Regions from separate parts of the Candidatus Darwinibacter acetoxidans genome, predicted to be linked through region 2. Evidence: riboswitches for the same ligand, from Rfam matches in the RefSeq annotation. Region 2 holds a riboswitch; the other holds the start of a gene.
What was found. Region 2 has a riboswitch for cyclic di-GMP ahead of ACE4YL_RS09540 (ATPase, T2SS/T4P/T4SS family). Riboswitches for the same ligand answer to the same signal wherever they lie in the genome.
Positions count from the first base shown of each region.

Region 1: linked by a shared signal. The riboswitch ahead of ACE4YL_RS07150 (DUF342 domain-containing protein) and the one ahead of ACE4YL_RS09540 (ATPase, T2SS/T4P/T4SS family) in region 2 are both predicted to bind cyclic di-GMP.

Region 1 covers NZ_JBHGXH010000194.1:4,322-15,285, forward strand. The annotation lists gene ACE4YL_RS07105 (cation diffusion facilitator family transporter) at 1-453, shown strand, start outside; gene ACE4YL_RS07110 (DUF2975 domain-containing protein) at 620-1,219, shown strand; gene ACE4YL_RS07115 (helix-turn-helix domain-containing protein) at 1,229-1,450, shown strand; gene ACE4YL_RS07120 (NYN domain-containing protein) at 1,561-4,200, shown strand; gene ACE4YL_RS07125 (DNA alkylation repair protein) at 4,190-4,900, shown strand; gene ACE4YL_RS07130 (hypothetical protein) at 4,938-5,144, opposite strand; gene ACE4YL_RS07135 (LysM peptidoglycan-binding domain-containing protein) at 5,147-5,590, opposite strand; gene ACE4YL_RS07140 (CapA family protein) at 5,684-7,339, opposite strand; gene ACE4YL_RS07145 (zinc ribbon domain-containing protein) at 7,639-8,004, shown strand; cyclic di-GMP riboswitch class I at 8,147-8,233, shown strand; gene ACE4YL_RS07150 (DUF342 domain-containing protein) at 8,439-10,187, shown strand; gene ACE4YL_RS07155 (methyl-accepting chemotaxis protein) at 10,329-10,964, shown strand, end outside.
Region 2 covers NZ_JBHGXH010000248.1:1,362-12,325, reverse strand. The annotation lists gene ACE4YL_RS09575 (lytic transglycosylase domain-containing protein) at 1-364, shown strand, start outside; gene ACE4YL_RS09570 (nicotinate phosphoribosyltransferase) at 380-1,414, shown strand; gene ACE4YL_RS09565 (ABC transporter ATP-binding protein) at 1,554-2,564, shown strand; gene ACE4YL_RS09560 (ABC transporter ATP-binding protein) at 2,565-3,587, shown strand; gene ACE4YL_RS09555 (methyl-accepting chemotaxis protein) at 3,661-5,709, opposite strand; gene scfA (six-cysteine ranthipeptide SCIFF) at 5,855-5,995, shown strand; gene scfB (thioether cross-link-forming SCIFF peptide maturase) at 6,074-7,429, shown strand; cyclic di-GMP riboswitch class II at 7,461-7,544, shown strand; gene ACE4YL_RS09540 (ATPase, T2SS/T4P/T4SS family) at 7,585-10,059, shown strand; gene ACE4YL_RS09535 (carboxypeptidase regulatory-like domain-containing protein) at 10,079-10,964, shown strand, end outside.

The DNA of each region.
Region 1 (10,964 bases), on a different contig from region 2:
CGGATGGGTTCTTCGGCCTTTAAGGCAGTGGCCGCGGACAGCAGGAACGATGCCCTGGCCACCGGGGCGGTGCTCCTCAGCGCCCTGCTCTTCCGCTGGACGGGGCTGCAGCTCGATGGCTGGGCCGCCGTGATCGTGGCCCTCTTTATCGTGCATAGCGGCTGGGGACTGGTGAAGGAGACCGTGAGCCAGCTGGTGGGGGAGGCCCCCGCGCCTGAGCTGGTGGACTACATCTCGGAGAAAATCGGCCGCCACCACCAGGTGCTGGGCATCCACGATCTGATCGTCCACGACTACGGGCCCGGGCGGCGCTATGTGAGCGCCCATGTGGAGATGCCAGGGGATGAAGACCCCTTGGTTACCCATGAGATCATCGACTCCATCGAAAGGCGCTTTCTAGAAGAGGATCACATCCACCTGATCATCCACTACGACCCCGTGCCCCGGGAGTGATCTAGGCCTTCGGGCCGTTTTTTTTTGCCCTGCGGCAGGGCGGCCCACTTCCCGTTCATTTATCGTGTACCATAAAAAGTTTAATGAGAAACATGAAACAGTTATTGACTAACATAAAGCGATGTGCTATGCTGTACCTAACTGAGACTGTAGGGAGGTTAGGACAGTGCAGGGAACTGAAGTGCGGACAAACATCAAGTTTGCCCAGACAGTAAACAAGGTGCTCAAGGCGTTTTACTGGGCGGGGATCGCGGCCCTCCTTTTGGTTGTGCTCCTGGGGCTGTTTGCGCTTTTCGGGCCCGACCGCTACTTCGCCGCCGAGCGCTACGCCCGCTACACGTTCACCTTTGAGCTCAACGGGATCATCCGCTACCACCCGGATCCGGAGCAGGTGGCAGGGGGCAGCTTGCGGGGCCTCTTCCGGAGCATCGCCTTGGGGGCGGCGGTCTACGTCCTCTTTTTCCTCTACCTGCTGCGGCGCCTGAGGCAGGTGATGGATACGGTGGCGGCCCAAAAACCCTTTTACCGGGGTAACTCTAAGCGGATCCACGAGATCGGCCGAGCGGTGCTTGCCTCCGCCTTTCTCATCCCCGGGGCCAACAGCTTCGTGGCCTGGAAGATGATCAGGACGTTTAACCTTTCGGAGCTTTCCATTCTCTACACGCCCGATCTGAAGCTGGCGTTCACAGGCCTGCTCCTCCTCATCCTGGCCTGGGTGTTCGACTACGGCGGCTATTTGCAGGAAGAAATGGATCAGACGGTGTAGGAGGTTGCCATGCCCATCATAGTGAGACTTGACCGCGTGCTCGCGGACCGGAAGATGTCCCTCACGGCCCTGTCGGAAGCGGTGGGGGTTTCCGTAGTGAACCTATCCAACCTGAAGACCGGCAAGGTCAAGGCTATCCGCTTCAGCACCCTGGAGGCCATCTGCAGGGCGCTGGAGTGCCAGCCCGGGGACCTGTTGGAATATGCGGAGGAGGAAGTGTCAGGCAGCTAGCACTGCGTGACCGCAGCTTCAGCTTGGGGAATTGAGCATTGCCACCGGGGTGGTCAGCTGATACCATTAGAAGAAAGGAACGTGTGAGTTGCTGAAGCGAGGTTTGGGCAATGCGGAGAATCGTCGTGGGCATCTTGGCCCACGTGGATGCGGGGAAAACCACTCTATCTGAAAGCATGCTTTACTTGAGCGGCCGGATTCAGCGGCTGGGCCGGGTGGATAAGGGGGATGCCTATCTGGACACCCACGATCTGGAGCGGGAGCGGGGCATCACCATCTTTTCCAAGCAGGCCATCTTCGAGTTCGGGGGTACCCAGTTTACGCTGCTGGATACCCCGGGCCACGTGGATTTTTCCACCGAGATGGAAAGGACGCTGCAGGTTTTAGACTGCGCGATTTTGGTAATCAGCGGCGCGGATGGGGTGCAGGGCCACACTGCCACCATCTGGCGCCTCTTGTCTATGTACAGGATCCCGGTGTTTTTGTTTGTGAACAAGATGGATCAGCCCCACTCTGACCGCCAGGCGCTCCTGGGGGAGCTGCGGGATGCTTTGGATCCCTGCTGTGTGGACTTCGGCGCCCCCGATGTCCTGGAGCAGGTGGCCCTCTGCGATGAGGGGCTCATGGAGGAGTACCTGGCCGCGGGCAGCATTGCCCCGGGCAGCATCCGGGAAGCAGTGGCCAGGCGCAGGGTGTTCCCGGTGTTCTTCGGCTCCGCCCTCAAGCTCCAGGGCGTGCAGGAGTTTTTGGAGGGCCTGGCCCGCTACTCCCAGGCGCCGGACTACCCAGCCCAGTTTGGGGCCCGGGTGTTTAAGATCTCCCGGGATGAGCAGGGGACCCGCCTGACGCACCTGAAGATCACCGGAGGAAGCCTTAAGGTGCGGGATGTGGTTGCCCCCCACGGCGGCGGCCGGGAGGAGAAGGTGCACCAGATCCGCCTCTACTCGGGGGAGAAATACGAGGTGGTGAGTGAAATCGGGGCCGGGGCGGTCTGCGCGGTAACGGGCCCCACCCTCACTAGGCCCGGCGACGGCTTGGGCCTGGAGAGCGGAGCTGGGCCCCCGGTGCTGGAACCGGTCCTTTCCTACCGCCTGATCCTGCCCCCGGGCTGCGAGGCCGCTACCATGCTTCCCAAGCTCAAGGAGCTGGAGGAAGAAGAGCCGGCCCTGCGCATCGTGTGGGCTGAACAGCTCCGGGAAATCCAGGTGCAGCTCATGGGGGAAGTGCAGACCGAGATCCTCCAGAGCTTGATTTTGGAGCGCTTCGGCGTGGAGGTGCACTTCGACGAGGGGCGCATTTTGTACAAGGAAACCATTGCCGACGTGGTGGAGGGCGTGGGCCACTTTGAACCCATGGGGCACTATGCAGAGGTGCAGCTGCTTTTGGAGCCCGGTGAGCGGGGCAGCGGCCTTCAGTTCGCCCTCGACTGCAGTGAAGACATTCTGGCCAAGAACTGGCAGCGACTGATCCTCACCCATCTCCAGGAGAAGACCCATCTGGGCGTCTTGACCGGCTCCCCCCTGACCGATCTGAAGATCACGGTGGTGGGGGGCAGGGCCCACAAGACCCACACCGAAGGGGGAGACTTCCGTGAGGCCACCTACCGGGCGGTGCGCCAGGGCCTTATGCAGGCCAAGAGTGTCCTTTTGGAGCCGTACTATTCCTTCCGGCTAGAGGTCCCCGATAAGCAGGTGGGTCGGGCCATGAGCGATCTCGAGAAAATGCAGGGCGTGTGGGAACTGGCACCGCCCCGGGGGGAGATGGCTGTGCTGGTGGGCAGAGCGCCCGTGGTCACCATGCGCAACTACCACAGGGAAGTGGCCGCCTATACCAGGGGCTTGGGCCGCCTGGCCCTAAGCGTGGAGGGCTACCGGCCCTGCCACAACGGGGAGGAAGTGATCGCCGCCTTGGGCTATGACCCGGAGCGGGACGTGGAAAACCCCACCGGTTCCATCTTTTTCCTGGGCGGCAGCGGTGTGTATGTGCCCTGGCAGGAAGTGAAGCGCCGCATGCACGGCGCACCCTTCCTGGAGGAAGAAAAGCCCGCCCCTGAGGTAGATGCCGGGAAAAAGCCAGCTCCGACCCGGGCCCCGGAGGACGACTATGTGGACTGGGGTTACTGGGATACAGCCGCCAACCGGGGGAAAAAGAAGGGCTGGAAGCGGGGCAGGGCAGCCGGAGGCAGAAGGGGGCGGATCGCCCCGGTGCCGCAGGCGGAACCCCGGGAGCAGTACCTCTTGGTGGACGGCTACAACGTGATCTACGCCTGGCCGGAGCTGCAGGAGCTGGCCCAGGAGAATATGGATCTGGCCCGCATCCGGCTCTTGGATGCCCTCAGCAGCTATCAGGCTTTGAAGAAGAACAGGATTATCGTGGTCTTCGATGCCTACCAGGTGGAGCACCGCACTGTGGCTGAGGTGGTGGATTACCACAACATCCATGTGGTGTTCACCAAGGGGGCCCAGACCGCGGATGAATACATCGAGAAGTTCGCCCACGAACACAAGGGTGAACACGACATTGTGGTGGCCACCAGCGATGCCCTGCAGCAGGTGATCATCAGGAGCGCAGGCTGCGCCCTCCTTTCCGCCCGGGAACTGAAGGAAGAGCTGGAAACGGTGCGGGCCAAGGCGGAGGGGGCCTACCGCAGCCGGCAGCGGATCCGCCGGGCTTCGTTGGAAGACGAGCTCCCGCCTGAGGTCAGGGAGCGGATGGCCGGGATCAAGGAGCTGAAAGCAGATGATGATTGATGCCATCAAACGCGAGCTTGAGCAGTACATCGACCCCGAAAAGGCAGAGTTTATGCCCAGGTTCTTTCAGACAGGGCCAGGAGGCTATGCCGAAGGGGACCGCTTTTTGGGGATCACCGTGCCCCACCTGCGCCGGGCAGCCAGGAAGTTCTACCGCCAGATCTCCCTGGAGGAGCTGGAAGCGCTGCTTCAGGACGAGATCCACGAATACCGCTTCACTGCCCTGGCCATGCTGGTCTACAAGTTCGAAAAGGCCGAGACGCCGGAGGAGCGCCGGGAAATCGTCCACTTCTACCTGGCCAACGCTGACTTCGTCAACAACTGGGACCTGGTGGATGCCTCCGCGGACAAGATCCTCGGGGCGTACCTCTACCATCGGGACCGCAGTGTCCTCTGGGAGCTGGCCCGTTCGGGACACCTCTGGCGCCAGCGCCTTGCGGTAATCGCCACCTTCTATTTCATCCGCCGGGGCGACTTCGCCGAGACGCTGCAGCTGGCCGAGTTCTTCTTAGATCATGAGCACGATCTCATCCACAAGGCCGTGGGTTGGATGCTCAGGGAAATCGGCAAACGGGACTTCCAGGTGGAATATGCATTTCTGCGGGAGCACTACCGGCGCATGCCCCGCACCATGCTGCGCTACGCCATCGAGAAATTCGACCCCGAGCTGCGCCGGGCCTTTCTGCAGGGCTTGATTTAAGCCAGGCTGAACTTTCAGCCTGGCCGCTAGTTATGCCTTACGTCCGTACTAGGCGAATGTGGCAGATCTGGGCGCATTGGATGATGGTGAGATCCAGTCTGGGATCCGTTTCTTCGACTTCTATAAAGCTCTCCCCGAAGGCTCTGAGGAAGCCTGTAATCTCCCCGCACTTGGTGTACACGGTCACTTTGCGATCCAGAAAGGGCACCAATCCTTCCGGACAGCGGCAGCATTCCTGGCCCATGGCTACTCCTCCCTCGGTCCGTATCTGGGAATCCTGACAAAGCAGATTTCCCGGCAGCGCACCACAATGGGATGATCCGTTTTGCCCTCCTGGAGGGTGATGGAGCTCTCACCTACGAAAACCAGTTTGCCGGACACCACTCCGCAGGGTGTGGTCACCTCTACAAAGCGGTTGATGAAGTCTTTGAGCGAAACGGGGCAGGGGCAGGGATCCCTTTGCGGTGGCGGAGGCGGCGGGGACTGTGGGGGAACGCAGAGCACATCCCCTGGGAAGATCAGGCTCGGATTGGGGATGTGGGGGTTGGCGGCGATGAGGGCGTTGAGGGAAACGCCAAAGCGCTGGGCGATGAAAAACATGGTGTCCCCCTGCACTACCGTGTATCTTCCTGTGAACCCTGGTGGACACTGTTTCGGTACCCGGGGAAAGCCTTGGTGGGTGGGATACATAGAGGTTTACCTCCTCTCTGATAACTAGCACTGGTAGTATATTCCCCGGGCTGCGCGGGTGAGCTAGGAATGGAGAACCGGATTGCGGCAGGATCACTTAAGCCCCAGGGAATACTCCCTGATGCGCTGGTAGACCGCCTCTCTATGCGCACCTTCCAGGATCCGGGGCCGCACACCGGCGATGTAGGCGGGGACAATGGTCAGATCCCGCACTCCCTGGGCCGACAGGGTAAACTCCAGCAGCATGGTTTCCCAGGTGGCGGGCCGGTTGAGATCGAAGACGAAATTGCCCAGACTGTAGGCGATCACTCCCCCTTGGTAAAACTCCAGCCCCTGGAGGACGTGGGGATGGTGGCCCAGGACCAGATCCGCGCCGGCATCCACCGCTGCCCTGGCCAGGCGCTTCTGCTCCTCGGTGGGTTCGTGCACATACTCCTTCCCCCAGTGCATGCTGACCACCACCACATCCACCTGGGAGCGGAGTCTCTGCACGTCTTCCACTATGAGATCTATTTCCGCCGGGGCCACGCCGGGCTCATCTGCGGTGGCCCTCCAGCTGATGGGCTCCCGGGCATAGACAAACCACATCTCTGTATAGGCCAAAAAGCCGATTTTGACACCTGCCGCTTCCCTGATCAGGGGAGCGCGGGCCTCTTCCAGGCTGCGGCCCGCCCCCACCCAGTCGATTCCGTATTCCCTCAAAAGCCGCATGGTCTCCAAGAGGCCCTCGTGGTGGTAGTCCAGGGCATGGTTGTTGGCCAGGGACACCACATCCAGGCCCGCAAAAGCCAGCCCTTCCACTGCCTCCGGGGGGGCCTGGAACATGTTGATGAAGCGTCCCCGATCCCCCAGGGGCGATTCCAGGTTGGCGAAGCTCAAGTCAGCTTCCCGCAGGGCGGGGGCCGCTTCGGCGAAGATGTACTCCCAGCCCCTTTCCAGCCCCACCTTTTTCACATCCCGATCGAGCATGATATCACCTGCCGCCACCAAGCTGATTTCCCCTGCCCAAGGATGGGCGTGCCCGGAACGCTGCGCGGCCAGGCGCAGGGCATCTAAGGGGTTTTTCAACCGGCTCTGCACCCAGTCCCGCAGCTGGCCGGCGAAGCCCTTGGGGGGCCGGCTCAGGTAGAGGGCGCGGGTCAAGGGGTAAGCGAGAGGGTCGGCCCGGCACTGCCTGGGGTCTACGCCGTTTAGCGGCACAATTCGCACCGCGGGTTTTCTCTCCTGGAGGAGGATCACCCCCAGGCGGCCCCGTCCCTCCTGCAGCTCCTGGATCACCTGGGGGGATGGCAGATAGCGCACCGGTTGGTCCCACCAGGGAAAACCCGGCAGGGCCAGGGCCTGGGAGACCAGGATCTTTTCGGGGCTGGACTGGATCAGATGGGTGAAAGCGGTCAGATCCAGCGCTTCCAGGGGATCAAAAAAGGGCACAACCACCGCGGGAACCAGGCAGCCCAGCTGCCAGCTGACCAAAGCCGGATCCGGCTTTTCCAATTCCACCAGGTAGTCCAGCTCGCCCCGTTTCAGCCTTTCCCGGAGCTGCTCCGGCTGACCTAAAACAACCTGGGCCAAGGGCTGCCCGGGAAAAAGACTCCAGGCCAAGTCCGGGGCAGCAGCGGGCAGTCCCAGCCTTGGCAAAGGGTACGGCCCGGTCAGCCAGGCCAGGCCGGTGAACAGGGCCCCCAGGAGCAGAAAGAAGGCCACCGGCAGCCAAAACAGCCACTGCCTGCGCAGGATCACCACATACACAGCCACCGCCTCCTGGTAATATATACTGGAGCGGGGCGAACCGCATACCCGGAGGGGGCGGGAGCAGCTGCCAGAAAGTTACAGCATATTCCGCTGGAGGCGGGGCAGGCTATTGGCACGGGACGGACTTGGCAGGAGTGTCAGAACACTCATGACGAGTGTCATGCAAAGCGCTTTGCCTGCCTTTTCCGTCCCTCCCTGCGCGGGTAGGGCACTTGGGCGCCGGCCCGCTATTTTTTTGTAAAATGGGTTGTGTCTATGCAAACGTTGGTATACAATGTAGGCAGGAGATAGGGAAGATGTTTTTCATAGGCATTTTCGGAGTGCAGACCAAGGATGAGACCATCAAGACGGTGTCAGGTGTGACCTGCCCGGTGTGTGGGGCCTACGATCGCTATGAAGTTTTGCGGACGTACACCTACTTCCATGTTTTTTTCATCCCGGTTTGGAAGTGGAACAAGCGTTATTTCCTCCGCACCCGCTGCTGCCAGCGGGCGTGTGCTTTGGCAGAAGAGGTGGGGCGCCGCATCGAGCAGGGGCAGGATGTGACCATCACCTCCGCGGATCTCAGGTGCGCGGAGCCCGCGGAGAGGTTCTGCTCCCACTGCGGGGTGCAGCTGCACAGGTCGTACAGCTACTGTCCCTACTGCGGGCAGCGCCTCTGAGGGCTCGTTTCCTTCTTTACATATGATTGCACTAGTTACCTTTATTGTTAATAAAGGTGGCGTATAATCTGCCCTTGGTGGTAAATGTTCGATTGTGCCTCCAGTCACGAACAGGTGCCGCTGCGGGCTGGGGCAGAAACATCTGAATATTTGGCAAACCATGAGAAATCATGGGACGCAAAGCTATAGGGGCTAAGCACAAGTCTGTGTATGCCAGCCAGTTGCGCCTGAGAATGCTGATCACGCTTTCGAGTCGCCTGGCTGGAAAGCGTTTTTTTTATGCCTAGGGGGTTGGGGTATGTCAGCAGCAGACTTTTTAGCGAATTTGGTATTTGAAGAGTGGGAAAGTTCCGAAAAACAGGTCTCGGTGCCATCTGAGCTGCGCCCAGCGGATCAGGAATGGCCGCCTGGCGGTTATGGGGGGCAGGCTTTTGATGCGGGAACCGCGGGGCAGGGGAGCCTGGCCCGTCTTGGTGCCCGGCCCCGGCGTGGAGGTGCGCCAGGGTGAGAGGCTCCTCACCAAGCCCACGGTGCTGGAAAGCGTGGAGGACATCTCCATCACCGTGGGGTATCAACCGCCAGTAAGTGAGTACCAGCTTACCGTTTCCCGGGACAAAATGAAAGTGATCCTGAAAACCAAGTTCCGTCCGGGAACGGTGTTCAAACTGTGCGATGCGGATTTCCAGCAGCGCCTGGTGATCAAGTCCAAACCGGCAGGAACCCTGCCCGCCAAGCCCATCGATCCCCGGCTGGTTCTGGCGGAGCTGCAGCGGGCGGGGGTTAAGGCCGAGTTCATCGATACTCAGCAGGTGATCAAAGCCTGCTTGGGGTGCTGTGATGCGGAAGTAGTGGTGGCCCAGGGCATACGGCCGCTTCCTCCCGTGGACGGCCGGGTGGAGCTGGTGTGCCAGCTCCAGTCCAGGGTGCCCAGTGTCCAGTCGGGGGATCGGGTGGACGTTTTGGACCGGGGCCGTTTCAACGCAGTGAATGCCGGGGATGTCCTGGCTTATATCCACCCTCCCGTTCCCGGGAAACCCGGGATGAACGTCTACGGCAGGGAAGTGCAGCCCCGGGCACCCCGGCCGCCGCGCTTTAGCGCCGGTCCCGGCGTGAAGCTGATCCGGGACGGAAGTGTGGCTGTTGCCGAAATCACCGGCCGGCCCATCTTCAGGGGAGGCCAGCTGCAGGTCAACCCGCAGCTGGTGGTGGACGGCAACGTGGATGTCTCCACCGGCCATGTGGAGTTCCGGGGGGATGTGGTGGTCTTCGGCGATGTGCAGGAGTCCCTCACCGTTAAGGCAGGCGGGATGGTGGAGATCAACGGCAGCGTCTACCACGCCACTGTCCTTTCCGATACCGGTGTGAAGATTGCCGGCAAGCTGATCGGCGGCACCGTGGCCGCGGGGACTAAGCAGCCCGGGCTGGCCAAGGCGGTCAAGCTTCTGCGCCGGCTGGATCGTGATTTGGAGCAGCTGCTGGCGGCCTTTGGGCAGCTGAAGGGGCAGCTGAAGGCAGAGGCCGGCGCCGTGCACGGCCGGGGGGATGGCTATCTTTTCAAGCTGCTCCTGGAGACACGCCTGGCCCATGTGCCTAAGCGCTGGGCTGAGCTGAAGGAGCTTCTGACCGGGGCTGCCGCGGAGGCGTGCGGGGAGGACTTCCTGGAATCCCTGGCGGTCCTGCGCTTTCTGGCGGACAGATTCCTGGGGGCAGCGCCCCTGGAAATCAAGGGTGCCTCCGAAGTGGAACGCTACCGCGAGCTTATGGAGGATCTCACCTCCAGGCTGGAAGAGTGCCTGGAATCAGAGGCTGATATCAGCGTGCATTACTGCCAGAACGCCAAAATCGAAGCTACAGGAAGCGTCGCCATCACCGGGCCCCTGGCCTACGACTGCGAGGTGGTGGCGGGGAACACCCTGAGGATGGCCGGGCAGTGCCGCAGCGGATCCTATACAGCCCAGTCCGCCATTTACGCCAAAACGGTGGGCTCCCAGGGGATGGGGGTGGCCACCTTGGTTGTGGGCGAAGAAGGGGTAATCGGCGCCCGCACCTTTTACCCCGGGGTGAAGCTGCGCATTGGACCCCACGAAACCACCATTGAAGAGGAATGCCGCAACCGGCAGTTCTATGTGCGGGATGGCAAGCTTATGAGCAGAACCTATCAGCCCAGGGAAACGGTGGGCTGAACACAGCTGCGGTGGGTCAAAAGGTCCGCCGCAGTTTGTTTCGCGGGAAAAATCACATAAGTTAAGAGGGAATTAACAGGCCGGAGCCGAAGATATCCATAAAACAAAAACAGCGCAAAACGAGGACAAGGGGTAATGGCCATGAGCAACCAGTCTTATCAGTTGGAGGATCTGGACTTGCAGAGCGCTCAGGAGAGAATCCGGGAGCTCGAAGAGAAGCTGGCCTGGGAGCGGAAGCTGCTGCGCACCATCATCGATAATCTACCCACTGCCATCTACGCCAAGGACACCGAAGGACGGAAGATCCTGGCCAACCGGGTGGACCTGGAAAACCAGGGCCTCACCGATGAGTCACAGGTTCTGGGCAAGACCGATTTCGACTTCTACCCGCGCCACATTGCTGAGCAGTTTTTCCGGGACGATTCCATTGTCCTGAAGCAGGGCAAGGCCATCATCGACCGGGAGGAGCTGATGGCTGAACAAAACGGCCGCGAGCGCTGGCTGCGCACGTCCAAGCTGCCCATCATCGCCGAGGATGGGAAGATCTTGGGCTTAGTCGGCTTCGGCCAGGACATCAGCCTGGAAAAACAGCTGGAGAAGGAGAACGCCGAGGCCGCCGCCCGCATCAAAGAGCAGGAAGAGATGGTGGAGGAGATGATCGCCGATCTGGAGCAGATTCCAGAGAAGATCGGCCAGCTGGTCAACTCCATCACCTATATCGCCCGGCAGACGAAGATGCTCTCCATCAACGCCACCATTGAAGCGGCTCGGTTGGGT
Region 2 (10,964 bases):
CAAGAAAGGCGCGGTGGGCTTGATGCAGATTATGCCGGAAACGGCCCAGTGGGTGGGGGCCCGGCTGGGGGAGCAGGTGGACCGGGAGGATCTTCTAGACCCGGAGGTTAATATTCACCTGGGAACCTATTACCTGCGCTACCTCCTGGACCGCTTCGCCAGCGAGGAGCTGGCCCTGGCGGCCTACAACGGCGGCCCGGCCAACGTGGCCCGCTGGCTGGAGGAGGGCATCTGGGACGGTTCCTATGAGAATTCCCACCGCATACCCTTTGCCGAAACCAGGTCGTATGTGCGTAAAGTGTTGATGATGCGGCGCCTTTACCGCTATATCTACCCCGAAGGAATGCAGGAGTTGGAGCATTGAGAGGAGCCAGGTAGGATGGTCAAGCAGATTGAAACCGTGCAGCAGGTGGCAGACCTCAAGGTGGAAGGAAGCAGGCTCTTTTCCGCCACCCATGAGGAGATCAAAGAGGGGCTGACAACCGACATCTACTTCGTGAAAACGAAAGAGATCCTCCACCAACTGGGCCGGGACGATGCCCAGGTGGTCGCGGAGATCTTCGGCCGGCGCCCGGGGGTGTTTGCGGGCCTGCCGGAGGTGAAGGTGCTCCTGGAGGGTTTAGGCCTCGAAGTGTGGAGCCTGGAAGAGGGGGAGTCCTTCGCGGCTAAGGAAGTGGTGATGCGCATCCACGGACCTTACAGCCGCTTCGGCATCTACGAAACCGCGATCTTGGGCATCTTAGCCAGCTCCAGCGGCTGGGCCACCGCGGCCCGCACCGCCAAGGAGGCGGCGGGGGGCAAGCCCGTTTTGTGCTTCGGTGCCCGCCATGTGCACCCCGCGGTGGCCCCGGTGATGGAAAGGGCGGCCGTTGTGGGGGGCGCGGATGGCGCTTCCTGCATCCTGGGGGCGAAGCTCGCGGGGCTGGAGCCTTCTGGCACGGTGCCCCATGCCCTGTTTTTGATCGTGGGGGATACCCTGGAAGCGGCCAAGGCCTACCACAAGTTCATGCCCCCGGGACATGCCCGCTCCATGCTGGTGGATACCTTCAAGGACGAGGTGGAAGAAAGCCTGCGTTTGGCCGCCTGCCCGGAGGCGGGGCTGGAATCTGTGCGCCTGGATACCCCCAGCGAGCGGGGGGGAGTGACCCCGGGCCTCATTGAGGAGCTGCGGGCGAGGTTGGATCTCGCGGGCTTCCACAACATCAAGATCTTCGTTTCCGGAGGCCTGGATCCGGAAAGGATCAAACTGCTTTCCGCCGCGGGGGCCGATGCCTTCGGGGTGGGGAGCTACATCTCCAGCGCCGCCGCGATCGACATGACCATGGACCTTAAGATCGTGGACGGACAGGCCACCAGCAAGCGGGGGCGCATCCCGGGCCTGGTCCCCAGTCCCCGCCTCAAGCGCGTGCTTTAAAGCCCCGGCACAGGGGCCGGAACTTTCCAACCCTGTTTTGCAGGAAATCCGCTGGTGGTGGCGAATCACTGTAAGGTATTGTGGGCAAGACCCGATCTGTCCCGCCCGGGAAGGCGGGAGGATAGAAAGGGAGGGTGTTATGTCGGATATACTTCTGTCAGTTAGGGATCTGAAAACCTATTTCTATACAGATGATGGGGTAGTACCCGCCGTTGATGGCGTCACCTTTGAGCTGGAGCGCGGAGGCACGCTGGGCATTGTGGGTGAATCGGGCTGCGGTAAAAGCGTCACCTCCCTGACCATCATGGGCCTGATCCCCCAGCCGCCGGGGAAGATCGAAGGCGGCGTGATTGAGTTCGAGGGCCGAGACCTCCTCAAGCTTTCCGAGGCGGAGATGCGCCATATCCGGGGCAACGAGATCTCCATGATTTTCCAGGAGCCCATGACTTCGCTCAACCCCGTGTTCACGGTGGGTAACCAGATCATGGAAGCGATCATGCTCCACCAGGGTGTCGGCAAAACGGAGGCCCGGGAGAAGGCCATTGAGATGCTGCGCCTGGTGGGTATCCCCTCGCCGGAGCAGCGGGTGGACGACTATCCCCACCAGATGAGCGGCGGTATGCGCCAGAGGGTGATGATCGCCATGGCCCTCTCCTGCAACCCCAAGCTGCTCATTGCCGATGAACCCACCACCGCCCTGGACGTGACCATCCAGGCCCAGATCCTCGATCTCATGCGGGAACTCCGCCGGGAGCTGGGTACGGCCATTATGATGATCACCCACGACCTGGGCGTCATCGCCGAACTGGTGGAAAAGGTCGTGGTGATGTATACAGGTAGAATTGTGGAATCAGCGGATACCTACACCATCTTTAAAAATCCCAAGCATCCCTACACCATAGGTCTTTTAGCCTCCATCCCCCGCCTGGACAGCGACGGCTCCAGGCTGCAGGCCATTCCAGGCACCGTGCCTACACCTGGGAACTTCCCCACGGGCTGCGGTTTCCATCCCCGCTGTGCCTTTTCCCGGGAGCTCTGCGAGCGGCAAATGCCGCCCTCCTTTGATCTGGGCAACGGCCATCGGGTAGCCTGCTGGAAGCTTGTGGATTACGATGAACATGCTGCCATCGATCAAAGGGAGGTGGGCTAGATGACCAGGCAACAAACTGCGCCGGTCGGGCAGAACGAAGTGCTCCTTGAGGTGCGCAATTTGGTGAAGCATTTCCCCATCCGCCAGGGCATCATCTTCTCCAAGCAGGTGGGTGCGGTACAGGCGGTGGATGACATCAGCTTTACCGTGCGCAAGGGTGAAACCCTGGGTCTGGTGGGGGAAAGCGGCTGCGGGAAGACCACCACAGGCCGTTTGATCCTGCGCCTGATTGAGCCCACCTCCGGTGATATCATCTTCGACGGGAAAAATATTCCCCAGCTGCCCAAGGATGAAATGCGGGAGCTGCGCAAGGAAATGCAGATCATCTTCCAGGACCCCTACGGTTCGCTGAACCCCCGCATGACCGTTGGCGACATTATCGGTGAGCCCCTGCACATCCACAAACTGGCCAGGGGTGCCGAAAGGGAGAAGAGGGTTAGGGAACTTCTGGAGGTTGTGGGCCTCAGTGCCTTCCATGCCCGGCGCTTCCCCCATGAATTTTCCGGGGGACAGCGGCAGAGGATCGGGATCGCCCGGGCTTTGGCGGTGCGGCCAAGGCTGATCATCTGCGATGAACCCGTATCGGCCCTGGACGTTTCCATCCAGGCCCAGGTGATCAACCTGCTCCAGGATCTGCAGAAGGAATTCGATCTCACCTACATCTTCATCGCCCACGACTTGGCTGTGGTGAAGCACATTTCCGACCGGGTGGCCGTGATGTACCTGGGCAAGATCGTGGAGCTCACCGACAAAAACGAGCTCTACCGCAACCCCAAACACCCTTACACCCAGGCACTGCTTTCCGCCATCCCCGAGGCGGATCCCACCATCAAGAAGGAGCGGATCCTGCTCAAGGGCGATGTGCCCAGCCCCATCAATCCGCCCAAGGGCTGCCGCTTCCACACCAGGTGCCCCAAGGTTATGGACATCTGCAAGGTGGAAGAGCCCGAGTTCGTGGATTCTGGGAACGGCCACTTCGTGGCCTGCCACCTGGTGCCCGCCGCGGAAGAAAAGGGCGCCTAAGCAAGCTGAATCCAAAGAAAGAAGAAGTCCTCCCCGGGCTGAGCTGGGGAGGACTTTTCTGCTAAGATGTTCTTTAGTTTTCAGGCTGCTCCTGGAAGCTGGCGATGATCTCTTGAAGCTGCTGGGCCAGCTCCGCCAGGTTCTGGGCGGCTGCGGAGGTCTCTTCGGTGCCCGCCGCGGTCTGCTCGGTGATCTCTCCGATGGAGAGGAACAGGGCCACCGCCTCCCGGGTGCGGGCTGCTTGGGCCAGGCTCTCCCCGGCGATCTGCTGCACCAGCGCCTCCGTTTCCTTGGCCGCCTGGGTGATGTTCTGCAGGGCGGAGCGCACCTCGTGCACTTCCTGTTGGCCCTTTTCCACGCTCTCCAGGGAGCGGGCGGTATCCTTTTGGATGCGCTTCAGGGCTTGCTCAATTTCTTCCGTGGCCTTTTGGGAGCGGATGGCCAGATCGCCAACCTCCTGGGCCACCACCGCGAAGCTGCGTCCCTGCTCGCCGGCGCGGGCGGCCTCAATGGCTGCGTTCAAGGCCAAGAGGTTGGTCTGCTCGGCGATGTCCCTGATCAGGGCCAGGATCTTGCCGATCTCTTGGGTCTGCTTGGTCAGGCTTTCCACCGACTGCTTGATGGTGTTCATGCCTTCCACCGCTTCGCCGGCCTGAATTTCCCCTTGGGCGGCGGCTTCCGTGGCGTTCTGGGAGAGGACCACCGCCTCTTTGGCCCGCTGCTCCATGGCGGCCATGGCTTCGTTCATCTCCTCGATGCGCCTGGTGCCGCTTTGCACATCTTCGCTCTGGGTCTGGGCGCCCGCGGCCATCTCCTCCATGCCGGCGCTGATCTCCTGGCTGGAGGTGGCCAGGGCCTCGCTGGCGCTGCGCACCCGGTGCAAGAGCCGGGCCAGCTGGGCGGTCATCTCGTTGAAAGCGGTGGTCAGCTCGCCTGTTTCATCCCGGCGCAGCTTCTTCGGTTTGTACTGGCGCAGGCGGCCCTGGGCCACATCTCTGGCGTGGGCGGTGAGCTGAACCAGGGGCAGGGAAATGCCCCGGGCCAGGATGAAGGCCACAATTACCACCACAAGTCCCGTGACCACAATGCCCACATAACCCAAGGTGTTGAGTCTGTGCACCAGGCTGAGCGCGTAGCGGGTGGGCTGGGCAATGCGGATCTCCCAGCTGTGGCCGAAGGAGCTGTTTTCACCCAGCTCCACCCTGGCCGCAGCGGTGAGGGCCTCTTCGCCGCCGCTGGTCAGGCCCGCGGCCCGGGATTCGGCATCAGCCAGGCTGATGGCCGGGGGGCGCTGGCCCGCCAGGAAGATCTCCACCGCGGGGCCCTGGTCAGTGTTCTTAATGTCCAGCACCACCTGGCCGGAGCTCAAAAGCTGCAGCTCTCCGCCGGCGATGTCCGCGAGGATGGGCACCATGGTGTCGCTGAAAAAGCTCATGGGTACAAGCCCCCGCACTGCCCCCGCGGGCCGAGCGGCTCCGGTGGCCAAAGACGAAGAGCGGTAGATCACCGTGGACATCACCAGCCCCGCTTCGTCTTTATCGGGGAGCTGCTGAAAGTCGCTGATATACACTTCCTGCTCGATGGCGGCCTGGAACCAGTGCTCATCCAGGTGGATGAAGCGGTCCGGGCGCTCTGTGGCCGCCAGCACCATGCCGTCCATGTTCACCACGATGAGCTGGGAGAAGCGCTGGTATTCCGCGACGGTGCTTTCCAGGAAGGCCTGGGTGCGGCTGTTGCCCTCCAGGTTCCTGGTTTCAGCCATCATCTCTTCCATCTCCTCCACCGTCTTGCCTTCCAGGCCCAAATCCCGGAGGATGCTGGTGGGCCGGATCACCGCCAGCTGCTCGATGGAGGGGTTTACCGCCAGATTCTGCAGGTCATAGGTGAGCTGCTGGATGGAGCTGGCGATGGAAGCCGCGATGCGGTTGGCCTGGTCGGTGAGGGTGGCATTGACCATGGATGTCACCGTGCTTTGGGTCTGCTCGATAACCACGACCGTGAGCAGGGTGAGAGGGATAAGGGCAATGAGGGCAAAGGCCAGGATCAACCGCGCCCGCAAGCGCAGGTTAAATGTTCTCCTTACCTTGGTTTTCTTTTCCGTTTCTCTGCCGCGGCTGGTCATGGGGTCACTCCTTCACCATTTTGGTATACTTTAGTTCAGCCTATAATGCCCATAATCCTGCCCCGGGGCGGAAAAAATAGTGCCCTTTACCGATGGGGGTAGTTTGTGGTAAAATGCGGGTAGAGCAAGGCAAGGAGGCGGTAGGATGAAAAAGCACATCAAAACACTGAGCAGCACAGCCCTGCAAAGCACTCTCGTGGATGGGGGCTGCGGGGAATGCCAGACCTCGTGCCAGTCGGCCTGCAAAACCTCGTGCACTGTGGGCAACCAGGCTTGCGAGCGGTAGCACACACAAAGCAACCTTCTGCAGCGAATGGGGGTTGCTTTTCCCTTATAACAGACCATGTTTCTAGGAGTGGATTTTTTGCTGGATAAGACCTGTGTACATATTTACAGCCAGGGCGGTCTGCATTTCGCGGTGGACGGCAACTCCGCAGCGGTGCATGTTCTGGACGAGCTGGCCCTGGAGCTGGTTGAGCTTATTCAAGGAAGCGCCGGGATCACAACCAGGGAAGACCTGGCGGCCTTTTTGCAGGGGCATCCCCGCTACCAAGAGGTGGGCAGCGAGGTTTTGGAACTGATTGATCAGGGGCTTCTTTTCAGCCCGGATCTCACCGAGGTTCCGCCGCGGCCCGCTTCCGTGGTGAAGGCCCTCTGCTTGAACGTGGCCCACGACTGCAATCTGCGCTGCGGTTATTGCTTTGCCTCCACCGGGAATTTCCAGGGGGAGCGGGAGCTGATGCCCTGGGATGTGGCCAAGGCCGCGGTGGACTTCCTCCTGGAAGCCTCCGGGCACCGCCGCCAGGTGGAGATCGACTTTTTCGGGGGCGAACCCCTCCTCAACTGGGGGGTGGTGGAGCGCACCGTGGAGTATGCCCAGGCCCAGGCGGCGCGGCGGGGGAAAACGTTCCGCTTCACCATCACCACCAACGGCCTGGGGCTCACCCCGGCCATTGCGGAGTACATCAATGAACACATGTATAACGTGGTGCTGAGCCTAGATGGGCGTAAGGAAGTAAACGACCTAATGCGGGCTACCCCAAGCGGCCGGGGCTCCGTCTATGAGCTGGTGGTGCCCAAATACCAAAGGCTGCTTGAGGGCAGGGGGGGTAAGAGCTACTACGTGCGGGGCACCTTCACCGCCCACAACCTGGATTTCGCGGACGATGTGGCCCACCTAGCCGATCTGGGCTTTGGGGAGATCTCCATGGAGCCTGTGGTTACAAGTGAAGACCAGCCCTGGGCTTTGCGGGAGGAGCACCTGCCCCGGATCTATGCAGAGTATGAGCGCCTGGCCGAGCTATACCTTAAGCGCCGCCGGGCGGGCCGGCCCTTTAACTTCTTCCACTTCAACGTAGAGCTTTTGAAGGGGCCCTGCCTGTATAAGAGACTTACCGGCTGCGGGGCAGGCTACGAGTATCTGGCGGTCACGCCCACAGGGGAGCTGTACCCCTGCCACCAGTTTGTGGGCCTGAAGGATTTCCTTTTGGGCGATGTTTGGCGGGGCATCACCAACCAGGAGCTGCCCCTGAAGTTCAAGGACGCCCATGTCCTCAACAGCCCGGTCTGTAAGTCCTGCTGGGCCAAGTATTTTTGCAGCGGAGGATGCAAAAAAAGTAACCGGGAGTATGCAGGAGATTTCCTAGGTGTTGACGAATTCTCCTGCAAATTAGCGAAAAAACGATTGGAATGCTCTTTCTACATCCAAGCCCATTTTTAACAGGGGCTGCAGTAAAGTAGAGGTATATGAGTGTTCTTCCAGAAGCGAGGAGGGACAAGCCGTATCTGGGCACTTGGCTTGTTCGGATTGAGTAGTGCAACCGGCTGGATGCTTGGGTATCCGCCGGTTTTTTTGCGTAAAAAGGGGTTGGAAAGATGCGCAAGCGCCTAGGTGATATCCTGCAGGAGCAGGGCCTAATTAACGAACAGCAACTGGCTGCCGCCTTGGAAGACCAGCGGCGCACCGGGGCGCGGCTGGGGCAGAGCCTGGTCAAGTTAAATTTCGTCACCGCCGGCCAGGTGGCCGATGCCCTCAGCCAGCATCTCATGATCGAGCGGGTGGATCTGGCCCGGCGCTATCTTTCGCCGGAGATTGTGGATCTGATCCCTTCCCAGGTGATCACCACCAGGCATGTGCTGCCCGTGGATGTCCAGGATGGGATCTTGCTTGTGGCCATGGCCGATCCTTTGGATATCAACGTGATCGACGATCTGCAGCGCCTCACGGGGCGGATCATCCAGCCCCTGGTGGCCACGGAAGAGGAGATTCTGGAAGCCTACCAGAGGACCAGGGATATTGCCCTCAGCGCCAAGGAGCTCTTTGAGGATTACCAAGATCAGGAGGCGGAAAAGGAAGAACCGGCCCAGGAATACCTGGGGGATGCCCCGGGGGTGCGCCTGGTGAACCTCATCTTGGAGCAGGCCCTGGCCCAGAAGGCCAGCGACATCCACTTGGAGCCCCACGAGGCCAGGATGAAGGTGCGCTACCGCATCGACGGGCTTTTGCGGGACATGATGGAGATCCCCAGGCATCTGCAAAATGATGTGAACTCCCGCATCAAGATCATGGCCGGGCTGGATATCACCGAACGGCGCAAGCCCCAGGACGGGCGCTTCCAGCTCCACCTGGCGGGCCAGGATGTGGATCTGAGGGTTTCCTCCCTGCCCACTGTCTACGGGGAAAAGATCGTGGTGCGGGTGCTCTCCAACCGAGATGGCTACTTTGCCCAGTCAGGTCTCAGCGGCGAAGTGGAGGTAAGCATCTCGAAACCCTCATTTACGTTCAAACCGCAGAAACGCACTGTAAACGCTGCTACGGAGCTTCTGTTCACTGGTGAAGGGGAGATTTACACAGTGACCGGTGAGGTCCTGGATGGTGAGCGCGGCGTAGAAAAGGCTGTGGTTACGTTCCAGTGGGGTGAAGGCGATGGCCAAGTAACACTGGAAACCTTGACCGACAGCAGCGGTCGCTTCAGCCAAACGGGGTTGAGTGGCCCTGTTGACGTGAGCGTCACTAAGGATGGTTACGACCCCGCGGCGAAGAAAGCCACGCGGGAACAGAACCACCTGGTGTTCAACTTGAGTCCCAGCAAATATAGCGTGACAGTCGAGGCAAAACGTACGAACGGTGCAGGCATTGAAGGGGCGAACATTACCGTCTGGAAAGGCGGCACAATCATCAGGACAGCGCAGACGACCAATGACGGTACCTGGACCTTCAACGACCTGGTCGGAGCCGTGACGATTCAGGTGGCCAAAGAAGGGTGGGTATTCAACCCAACGCAGGCTGAAGTAGACAGAGCTGCTTCCGTTGTCTTCATCGGCAGCCAAGCGGGATACACTGTCAGTGGTATTGTGCAGAGCACCGAGGGAGAACCAATTCAAGGTGCTACGCTCGAGTTTGCGTTCCAGGATGGCAGCGGCCGGAAGCTTTATGCTCAGTCCGATGAACGCGGCGAGTTCTCCCAGTCTGGCCTGAGCGGCACCGTCGACGTCACTGTTAAGAAGCCCGGCTATACCTTCACGCCACCGACGGAGACAGTTGAAGGGCCAACGCAACTCTCATTCGTGGGCCAAGCAGAAACTTACACGATCAATGGTCGGGTACTACGCGCGGATAGCCTGAGCGGTGTGGACGGAGTAACTGTTACCGCCCGGAGAGGCGATAAGATTGTCGCTTCAGCTACCACCGAGAATGGCTTCTTTGCGCTGCAGAATCTCACCGGTGAGGTGACGGTACGGGCGGAACGCCAAGGTTGGGAGTTCGATCCACCCCAGATCACCGTGGATTGGACAGACCAAGATACCGAGATCTTGTTCCTCGGCTGCGAGCAAGGCTACACCATCAGCGGTCGGGTAGAGGAAACGGGAACCGGCAATCCGATACCGTACGCGGTAATCACATTTGTGCAGGACGGCGAGACTATCAGACAGATACTGACGAACGAGTACGGTTTCTTCTCGGAGTCTGGCTTTACAGGCACCGTCCAGGTGCAGGCGTCGAAACCCGGATTTGCCTTCGCCGGGGAAGGCTACACCGTCACGGGCCCCAGGGAGTTGCTGTTCTCTGGAACAGGCACAACCTACAGCGTCAGTGGTAGAGTGATAGACCAAGAAAGCTACAAGGGGCTTTCAGGTGCTCTGATCACTTTCGAGCTGCTGGACGAGAGTGGTAATCCCACCGGACTTGAGATCGACGCTCAATCCGACGAGGACGGCCAGTTCTCCCTGTCTGGATTGAGCGGTGAGTACACCGTGACTGCTTCCCTGCCTGGGTTTACCTTCAGCCAGATCCATCGGGTATCCAAAGAAACTCACGGCCTTACCTTCAGGGGACTCGCGAGACCTTAGGGTCATTGGGAAGGTAGTGTTGGCGGGAAGAGAAGATGAAGGAATAGGAGCGGTTGAGGTAACCTTTGAGGGTGACCATGGCCTAACAAGATCGACAGTAACAACCGCGCAGGGCAACTTCCAGCTGTCGGATCTGTCAGGCCCTGGCTGGGTGACAGCTGCCAAGGAGGGCTGGGACTTTGAGCCCCAAAAAGGTCACTATGTACAGGGCGAAACGACGGGCCTTCGCTTCTTCGGCAGCTACAAGGTTGACGGTTACGTCCTAACCGAAAGTGGTGAACCGGTGGAGGGTGCTGAAGTCACGTTCATGGCCGATGGTGCCGTCCTGCCAGAGTTCACGGCGACCACCAATGCCCAGGGCTATTTCTCCGTGTCCGGTTTGACGACAACATACAGTATTGAGGTATCCACAGCCGGCTTTGCATTCGAGGACGGACCTGAGGTCAGTGGGCCTACGAGCGTTGAGGTCAGAGGCACCTATGAGGTCACAGTGGTTGTCAAAGACGTAAACGGAGAAGCTATCCCCGGAGCAACCATCTACGTGAAAAGGAACGGCATAACGTATGATATCGTAACGACATCGGATGGAAAGATGGGTTATACTCTTAAAGGGCTGGAAGGCCCCGTGGAGATCGAAGTTCTCAAGACAGGCTGGCAGTTCACACCGGCAGTCAGCATTGACAGTTCGTGGGCAGGCCGTGCCATCATCTTCGAAGGTCGCGATCTCACCGAACCTACGGAACCGACGTATACAGTGAGTGGAACGGTAACCGCGGGAGACAACCATCCGGTAGCGAACGTCACAGTTGTATTTGAAGGAAACGACGTCAGGGTCGAAGCGACGACTGACTCTGAAGGTAAGTTCACGCTCGTCGGCGTGAGAGGCATCGGCGTCATTAAGGCCA